2 regions of the Streptomyces sp. NPDC058001 genome follow, and region 1 is predicted to be linked to the other one. Evidence: riboswitches for the same ligand, from Rfam matches in the RefSeq annotation. Region 1 holds a riboswitch; the other holds the start of a gene.
The links. A riboswitch is a leader RNA that binds a small molecule or an ion and turns the genes downstream of it on or off. The one in region 1 is predicted to bind thiamine pyrophosphate.
Positions count from the first base shown of each region.

Region 2: linked by a shared signal. The riboswitch ahead of thiC (phosphomethylpyrimidine synthase ThiC) and the one ahead of ACFVT5_RS29715 (thiamine ABC transporter substrate binding subunit) in region 1 are both predicted to bind thiamine pyrophosphate.

Region 1 covers NZ_JBHVQT010000012.1:266,657-271,232, forward strand. Annotated here, with positions in the region: gene ACFVT5_RS29705 (phosphatidate cytidylyltransferase) at 1-732, shown strand, start outside; gene rlmN (23S rRNA (adenine(2503)-C(2))-methyltransferase RlmN) at 933-2,039, shown strand; TPP riboswitch at 2,156-2,275, shown strand; gene ACFVT5_RS29715 (thiamine ABC transporter substrate binding subunit) at 2,357-3,451, shown strand; gene ACFVT5_RS29720 (ABC transporter permease) at 3,474-4,576, shown strand, end outside.
Region 2 covers NZ_JBHVQT010000011.1:74,424-78,999, reverse strand. Annotated here, with positions in the region: gene ACFVT5_RS27005 (SsgA family sporulation/cell division regulator) at 1-406, shown strand, start outside; gene ACFVT5_RS27000 (YibE/F family protein) at 548-2,092, opposite strand; TPP riboswitch at 2,164-2,320, shown strand; gene thiC (phosphomethylpyrimidine synthase ThiC) at 2,313-4,160, shown strand; gene ACFVT5_RS26990 (hypothetical protein) at 4,329-4,576, opposite strand, start outside.

The DNA of each region.
Region 1 (4,576 bases):
AAGGCCGTGTTCGTCGGCGTCGTCGCCGTCGCCGTCGTCGTCGGCCTGTGGGAGCTGACCTCGCGGCTCAAGGAGCGCAAAGGCATCAACGCGCCCCTCGTCCCGCTCGCCGTCGGCGGCGCCGCGATGGTCGTCGCCGGGTACGCGCGCGGTGCCGAGGGCGCCTGGGTCGCAATGGCGCTCACCGCGCTCGCGGTGCTCGTCTGGCGGATGACGGAACCGCCCGACGGCTATCTGAAGGACGTCACGGCAGGCGTCTTCGCGGCGTTCTACGTGCCGTTCCTCGCGACCTTCGTGTCGATGATGCTCACCGCCCAGGACGGGCCCCAGCGGGTGCTGACCTTCCTGGTCCTGACCGTCGTCAGCGACACCGGCGCCTATGCCATCGGCTGGCGCTTCGGCAAGCACAAGCTCGCCCCGCGCATCAGCCCCGGCAAGACCCGCGAGGGCCTGGTCGGCGCCGTCACCTTCGCGATGGCGGCCGGCGCGGTCTGTATGCACTTCCTCATCGACGACGGCACCTGGTGGCAGGGGCTGCTGCTCGGCCTCGCCGTCGCGGCCAGCGCCACACTCGGCGACCTCGGTGAGTCGATGATCAAGCGGGACCTCGGCATCAAGGACATGGGCACGGTGCTGCCGGGGCACGGCGGGATCATGGACCGCCTCGACTCACTGCTCCCGACGGCGCCCGTGGTGTGGCTGCTGTTGGTGATCTTCGTGGGTTCCGCGTGAGCGCTCCGCGCGGATCGGCGTGAGCGGGCCGCGCGGCATGTCGTGAGCTGATCACGGGTTGCCGAGAGGCGCCTGACCTGCGCATTTCCCGGCCAGATCCCCACCAGATCCCGTCCAGGTTCCGGCCAGTTCCCGTCCGGGGGCTCGTTGTCCACAGGGTGGCGAGCCCCTTCTCGTATCTCTGCGACACTGGTACGACCATGCCTGTACCCGGAGAACTCACTTTCGTCGCGCCCCGCGGAGCCAAGAAGCCGCCGCGGCATCTCGCCGATCTCACGCCTGCCGAGCGCAGGGAAGCCGTCGCCGCGACCGGTGAGAAGCCGTTTCGCGCCAAGCAGCTCTCGCAGCACTACTTCGCGCGGTATGCCCACGATCCCGAGCAGTGGACGGACATCCCCGCGGCGTCGCGCGGCAAGCTCCAGGAAGCGCTGCTGCCGGAGCTGATGTCCGTCGTGCGGCACATCAGCTGCGACGACGACGCCACCCGCAAGACCCTGTGGCGGCTGCACGACGGCACGCTGGTCGAATCCGTCCTGATGCGCTATCCGGACCGGGTCACCATGTGCGTCTCCTCGCAGGCCGGCTGCGGCATGAACTGCCCGTTCTGCGCCACCGGACAGGCCGGGCTGGACCGCAATCTGTCGACCGCCGAGATCGTGCACCAGATCGTCGACGGCATGCGCGCGCTGCGCGACGGCGAGGTGCCCGGCGGCCAGGACCGGCTGTCCAACATCGTCTTCATGGGCATGGGCGAGCCGCTCGCCAACTACAACCGCGTCGTCGGCGCCATCCGCCGACTCACGGACCCCGAGCCCGACGGCCTCGGTATCTCCCAGCGCGGCATCACGGTCTCCACGGTCGGCCTGGTCCCCGCGATGGTCCGGTTCGCCGACGAGGGCTTCAAGTGCCGCCTCGCCGTGTCGCTGCACGCGCCCGACGACGAGCTGCGCGACACCCTCGTCCCCGTCAACACCCGCTGGAAGGTACGCGAAGTCCTCGACGCGGCCTGGGAGTACGGCGAGAGGTCGGGCCGCCGCATCTCCATCGAGTACGCGCTGATCCGCGACATCAACGACCAGGCGTGGCGCGGCGACCGGCTCGGACGGCTCCTCAAGGGCAAGCGGGTGCACGTCAATCTGATCCCGCTGAACCCGACGCCCGGCTCCAAGTGGACGGCGTCCCGCCCGGCGGACGAGAAGGCGTTCATCGAGGCCATCGCCGCGCACGGCGTGCCGGTCACCGTCCGGGACACCCGTGGCCAGGAGATCGACGGCGCCTGCGGTCAACTGGCGGCTTCCGAAAGGTAGACGGTGCCGATGCGTGTCACCGCCCCGGCCCGCTGAACCCGTTGAACCGGTGCCGGACCTCCCGGAGACGTGCCGGTGAACGCTACGGGTACCCTGGGGCCGGTACGTACATCTTCATATTCCGACAGGGGAGCGCCACAGCGCTGAGAGTGCGGCAGCCGGGGAAACCGGTGGGCCGCAGACCCTCTGAACCTCGCCCGGGTCATTCCGGGTAGGAAGTTCGGTCACCACTCCAGCTGTTGCGCCCTGCCCGCGAACCCGAAAGGTCGCGGGCAGGGCCGCGTCTCTTCCTGGTCCACTCCAGGAGGAATTCTTCAGTGAGCACCATCAGGAAGTTCTCGGTCGCCGCCCTGGCGACCGGTCTCGGTATCGGCGCGCTCGCCGCGTGCGGTGGCGGATCCGGTGACAGCGCGTCGGACGGCGGCTCCGGGTCCAAGACGGTGACGCTCGTCAGCCATGACTCCTTCGCCGCGTCGAAGAGCGTGCTGAAGGAGTTCGAGAAGCAGTCCGGCTACCAGGTGAAGGTCCTTGAGGACGGCGACGCGGGACAGGCCGTCAACAAGGCGATCCTCACCAAGGACAACCCGCAGGGCGATGTCTTCTTCGGCGTCGACAACACCCTGCTGTCCCGCGCCCTCGACAACGGTCTCTTCCAGCCGTACGAGGCCCAGGAAGCCGACCGGATCCGGCCGGAGTACCGCGCCGACCAGGCCGGGCACCGGGTGACCCCCATCGACTCCGGCGACATCTGCGTCAACTACGACAAGAAGTACTTCACCGACCACGAACTCGCGCCGCCGCAGTCCCTGGACGACCTCACGAAGCCCGCGTACAAGAACCTCCTCGTCACCGAGAACGCGTCCACCTCCTCGCCCGGTCTCGGCTTCCTGCTCGGTACCGCCGCGCAGTTCGGCGACCAGGGGTGGCAGGACTACTGGAACAAGCTGAAGGGCAACGGCCTCAAGGTCGTCGACGGCTGGGAACAGGCGTACAACGAGGAGTTCTCCGGGTCGGCCGGCGGCAAGAAGGCCGGCGGCGACCGTCCGCTGGTCGTCTCGTACGCGTCGTCGCCGCCCGTCGAGGCCATCTACGCGCAGCCGCAGCCGAAGGAGGCACCCACCGGTGTCGCCACGGGCACCTGCTTCCGACAGGTCGAGTACGCGGGTCTGCTGAGCAACGCCAAGAACCCGGCAGGCGGCAAGGCCCTCCTCGACTTCATGATCGGCAAGGAGTTCCAGGAGGACATGCCGCTCAACATGTTCGTGGACCCGGTGCGCGAAGGCGCACAGCCTCCAGCCGACTTCGCCAAGTACGCGGTGGAGATCAAGGACCCGCACACCATGGCGCCCGACAAGATCGCCGCCAACCGTGACCAGTGGGTCAAGTCGTGGACAGCTCTCGTACTCAAGTGACGTGAACAGCTCCCGTACTGAAGTGAGGGGAAACGCGACCCGGCTCGGTCTGCTCGCCGTGCCGGTCGCGTTCTTCGCGCTGTTCTTCGCCTACCCCGTCACGGCGATCGTGGCCCGTGGTCTCAAGGTCGACGGGGTGTGGCGGCCGGGGCGGATCGGCGAGGTGCTCGCCCAGTCCGACATCCAGCACGTGCTGTGGTTCACGACCTGGCAGGCCCTCGCGTCGACCGGGCTGACCCTGCTGATCGGGCTGCCGGGCGCCTATGTCTTCGCCCGGTTCGCGTTTCCCGGCAAGCAGGTGCTGCGGGCCGTCGTCACCGTGCCGTTCGTGCTGCCCACGGTCGTCGTGGGCACCGCCTTCCTGGCCCTGCTCGGCCGTGGCGGTCTCCTCGACGGGCTGGTCGGGGTGCGCCTCGACACGACGGTGTGGGCGATCCTGCTCGCGCATGTCTTCTTCAACTACGCCGTGGTCGTGCGCACGGTCGGCGGTCTGTGGTCCCAACTCAACCCCCGCCAGGAGGAGGCCGCGCGCGTCCTCGGCGCCTCGCGGTTCACCGCCTGGCGCACGACGACGCTGCCCGCGCTCGCGCCCGCCGTCGCCGCGGCGGCGCTCATGGTGTTCCTGTTCACCTTCACCTCCTTCGGTGTGGTGCAGATCCTCGGCGGGCCCGGCTTCTCCACCCTCGAAGTGGAGATCTACCGGCAGACCTCGCAGATCTTCGACCTGGCCACGGCCGCCGTGCTCACGCTGGTGCAGTTCGCCGCGGTCGGCCTGATCCTCGCCGTGCACGCCTGGACCCTGCGCCGCCGCGAGACCGCGCTGCGGCTCGTCGACGCCGCCACGACCGCCCGCCGCCCGCGCGGCGCCGGACAGTGGGCTCTCCTCGGCGGCGTCCTGCTCACCGTCACGGCGCTGATCCTGGTGCCGCTCGGCGTGCTGATCCAGCGGTCCTTCGACGGGCCCGACGGCTTCGGCCTCACGTACTACCGGGCGCTGACATCGGCCGACGGCGGCATCTTCCTGGTGGCACCCGTGCACGCCATCGGCAACTCCCTCCTGTACGCGCTCGCGGCCACCGCCATCGCTCTCGTCGTCGGAGGACTGGCCGCCGCCGCCCTGACCCG
Region 2 (4,576 bases), on a different contig from region 1:
GAGCTTCCTCGTCTCCGAGGAACTCATCTTCCGTATTCCCGTCGAGCTGCGATACAGGAGTGACGACCCGTATGCCGTGCGGCTGACCTTCCATCTGCCCGGAGACGCGCCCGTGAGCTGGACGTTCGGGCGGGAGTTGCTGGTGGACGGGGTCGCCGAGCCGTGCGGGGACGGTGATGTGCACATCGCGCCGGGTGATCAGGATCTGCTCAGCGAGGTCCTCATCACGCTTCAGGTGGGCAGCGACCAGGCGGTGTTCCGGGCCGGGGTCGCGCCGTTGATCGCGTTTCTGGACCGGACGGACAAGCTGGTGCCCCTGGGGCAGGAGCGCTCTTTGGCCGGATTTGAGTCCCTCCTCGACGAGACGCTGGACCGGATCCTGGCCGAGGAGCAGAGCGCCGGATGAACGGAGACGGTCGAGTCCACGGGCCCACGGCACTCAAGGTGCCGTAACGCTTCAGCACCCTGACGGCGCCCCTGGCGGCGCCCAAGGTGCCGTAACGCGTGAGCAACTCCCGGCGCCCAAGGTGCCGTAACGCCGTAAGGCTCAGCGCTTCCGCCGCTTGCCCCGTCCGCCCCGCATCGGAACCCGCGCCCCCAGCGCGTCCACGCGCGCCCCCAGCGCGCCGCCAAGCGCCTCTGAGCCCCCGCCCTGCGCCCCCACGCCCCCGCCCGGTACGCCCGCGCCGGCGACCGCCACGCCCGCGCCCTCGCCGGGCCGGTCCGCCGACACCACGAGCGCGGCCAGCGCCGTCGTCACCGGCACCGAGGCGACCAGGCCGATGGAGCCGATGAGCGTGCGCACGATCTCCTCGGCCACCAACTCACTGGTGGCGACCGTCCCCACGCTGCTCTGCGCGATCGAGAACAGCAGCAGCAACGGCAGCGCGGCGCCCGCGTAGGCCAGGACCAGCGTGTTCACGACGGACGCGATGTGGTCGCGGCCGATCCGGATGCCCGCGCGGTACAGCCCGCGCCGCCCCATCGTCGGATCCGCCTGGTGCAGTTCCCACACCGCCGATGTCTGCGTCACCGTCACATCGTCGAGGACACCCAGCGAACCGATGATCACGCCCGCGAGCAGCAGACCGCTCATGTCGATCGACGGATAAAGCCCGTGGATCAGGCCGGTGTTGTCGTCCGTGTTGCCCGAGAGCGCGGCCCAGCCGATGAACAGCGAACCGAGCAGCCCGATCAGCAGCAGCGACACCAGCGTGCCGAGCACCGCGACGGAGGTACGGGCTGTGAGTCCATGGCACAGATACAGCGCGATCAGCATGATGGCGCTCGCCCCGACCACCGCGACGACCAGCGGATTCGAGCCCTGGAGGATCGCCGGCAGGATGAAGAGGGTCAGCACCATGAAGCTCGCGGCCAGCGCGACCAGGGCCATCAGTCCGCGCAGCCGGCCCACCACGACCACCGCGATCGCGAAGATCCCGGCGAGCAGAGCCATCGGAACCTTCCGGTCCACGTCGGTCACCGCGTACTGCAACTCCGTTGGCGCGTCCGGGGCGTAGGCGACGATGACCTTCTGGCCGGTGCGCAACTGCCGTGGTGAGTCGGGCTGCACGATCTCCGTGAACGTACGGCCTTTGTCCTTGCCCGTGGTGACCTCGACCGTCGCCTTGCCGCACTGGCCGGTCGCCTGCTGCTGGGCCGAGTTGCCCTCGGCGGTCGAGGTGTCACCGTTGGGGGTGTCGCCGGAGGCGTTCACGGACCCGCAGTCCACGCGGTCGACGCGGACGACCTTCGCCTGCTGCGCCTGCCGGTCGAAGCCGACGCCGGTGCGCTCGTGGGACGGTGCGCCGCCGGGCCAGAGCACGACGAGGCCCACGGTGACCGCCGCCGCGAAGGGGATTAGCACCGCGGCGATGACCTTGCGCAGATGCCGCGAGACCGGGGCGGCCGGACCATGCCCGTGCCCGTGCCCGTGCCCGTGCCCGTGCCCGTGCCCGTGCCCGTGCCCGTGTCCATGCCCGTGTCCGTGGCCGCCGCCTGTGGGGCCCGAGTTGCCGTCGCCGTGGTCGTCGCCGTGCCCGTGCGGGCCGGGGCCGGACGGCGAAACGGGGGGCTGCTGCGAGGTCGTCACCGCCCGATCATCGCAAGAACGGCGGAGGCCCACTGTTCAGCACGCCCGATATGACGCTAGCGTGGAGGCACCTTTGCACACGCGGGAGCTCGGAGCACCGGGCTGAGAGGGCGCTGACCTCCGTAAACGGACGTACTCGCACGACGAGTCGGCCTACGGAATCCGCTGCGTCGACCGCCGAACCTGTTACCGGGTAATGCCGGCGTAGGGAGTAGGTCTCATGACCATCAAGGACGCACGCACGCCTGCCTCGAACCAGACACATCGTGAGGAACCGGGCGAAAAGGTCGACAGTCCCGCTGACCCCAATGGCACCGCCAACCTCATCGGCTGGCACAAGGGCTATGTGACCGGCGCGACGGGCACCCGCCCCGATCTGCGGGTGCCCGTCCGCCAGGTCCACCTCACCAACGGCCGGACGGTCACGCTGTACGACACGTCAGGGCCGTACACCGATCCGTCGACCGAGACCGACGTACGGCGCGGTCTTCCGCCGCTGCGGGAGAACTGGATCGTCGTGCGCGGCGACACCGAGGAGTACGCGGGCCGACCGGTCCGGCCCGAGGACGACGGGATCAAGCACACCTCGCCGCGCGGCGGGCTGCGCAATCTCGACGCGGTGTTCCCGGGGCGGCCACGCCAGCCGCGCCGGGGCCGCGACGGAGCACCGGTGACCCAACTCGCGTACGCACGGCGGGGCGAGATCACGCCCGAGATGGAGTTCGTGGCCCTGCGCGAGCACGTCGAACCCGAGGTCGTACGGGCGGAGATCGCGGCGGGGCGTGCCGTGCTGCCCGCGAACGTCAACCACCCCGAGATCGAACCGATGATCATCGGGAAGCGGTTCTTGGTGAAGGTCAACGCCAACATCGGGAACTCCGCGGTGACCTCGTCGATCGAGGAGGAGGTGGAGAAGATGACCTGGGCGACCCGCTGGGGCGCCGACACCGTCATGGACCTCTCCACCGGCCGCAACATCCACACCACCCGCGAGTGGGTACTGCGCAACTCCCCCGTCCCGATCGGAACGGTGCCGCTCTACCAGGCGTTGGAGAAGGTGGACGGCAGGGCGGAGGAGCTGACTTGGGAGATCTACAAGGACACGGTCGTCGAACAGGCCGAGCAGGGCGTCGACTACATGACGGTGCACGCGGGCGTACGGCTGCCCTTCGTGCCGCTCACCGCGAACCGTAAGACCGGCATCGTCTCGCGTGGCGGCTCGATCATGGCGGCGTGGTGCCTGGCGCACCACAAGGAGTCGTTCCTGTACGAGAACTTCGAGGAACTGTGCGAGATCCTCGCCGCGTACGACGTGACGTACTCCCTCGGTGACGGGCTGCGCCCCGGCTCCATCGCCGACGCCAACGACGACGCACAGTTCGCGGAGTTGCGGACGCTCGGCGAACTGAACACGATCGCCAAGCGGATGAACGTACAGACGATGATCGAGGGCCCGGGACATGTCCCGATGCACAAGATCAAGGAGAACATCGACCTCCAGCAGGAGATCTGCGAGGAGGCGCCGTTCTACACGCTCGGCCCGCTCACCACGGACATCGCGCCCGCGTACGACCACATCACCTCGGGTATCGGCGCCGCGATGATCGCCTGGTGGGGCACCGCGATGCTCTGCTACGTCACGCCGAAGGAGCACTTGGGCCTGCCCAACCGCGACGACGTGAAGACCGGTGTCATCACATACAAGATCGCCGCGCACGCGGCGGACCTCGCCAAGGGGCATCCCGGTGCCCAGGAGTGGGACGACGCGCTGTCCGACGCCCGCTTCGAGTTCCGCTGGGAGGACCAGTTCAATCTGGCCCTCGACCCGGACACGGCCCGTGCGTTCCATGACGAGACCCTGCCGGCGGAGCCCGCGAAGACGGCCCACTTCTGCTCGATGTGCGGCCCGAAGTTCTGCTCGATGAAGATCAGCCAAAGCATCACGGCGCAGTTCGGCGGTACGGCCGCCGCGGGGGCGACGGCTGAGGAGGTCGCCGAGGGGATGATGCAGAAGTCGAAGGAGTTCGCGGCCAGCGGGAACCGGGTGTATCTGCCGCTCGCCGACTGAGCACCGACTGAGTGCCACCTATCGCCGACTGATCGCCGACTGATCGGGCCGAGGAGAAAGACGGCAGGCGGAGGTGAGGGTGCCCCCAAGTTCCGGGCTGTTGAACCCGGTTCCTGGGGAACCCCACCGCTCGCTGGTGCCGCGGGGCGGACGCCCGTACGGCTGGCGCTACTCCGGCCGGCTGTCGGGGCCGCCGAAGTCCGGACTGGTGAAGTCCGGGCTCGAATAGCTCGGGCGCGAGCCGGACTTCGACCCGCCGTCCGGGCTGCTGAAGCCCGGACGGTTGTAGCCCAGGTGCGGCATCCGGCCGGCCGGTCGTGACGGCCCGGGGGCGGTCGCGGCCGGATCGGCGAGGGCGTCACGGAGGAACGGCATGATGCCGCGCTCCAGAAGCGCGTCGTGCCACGCTTCTCTGG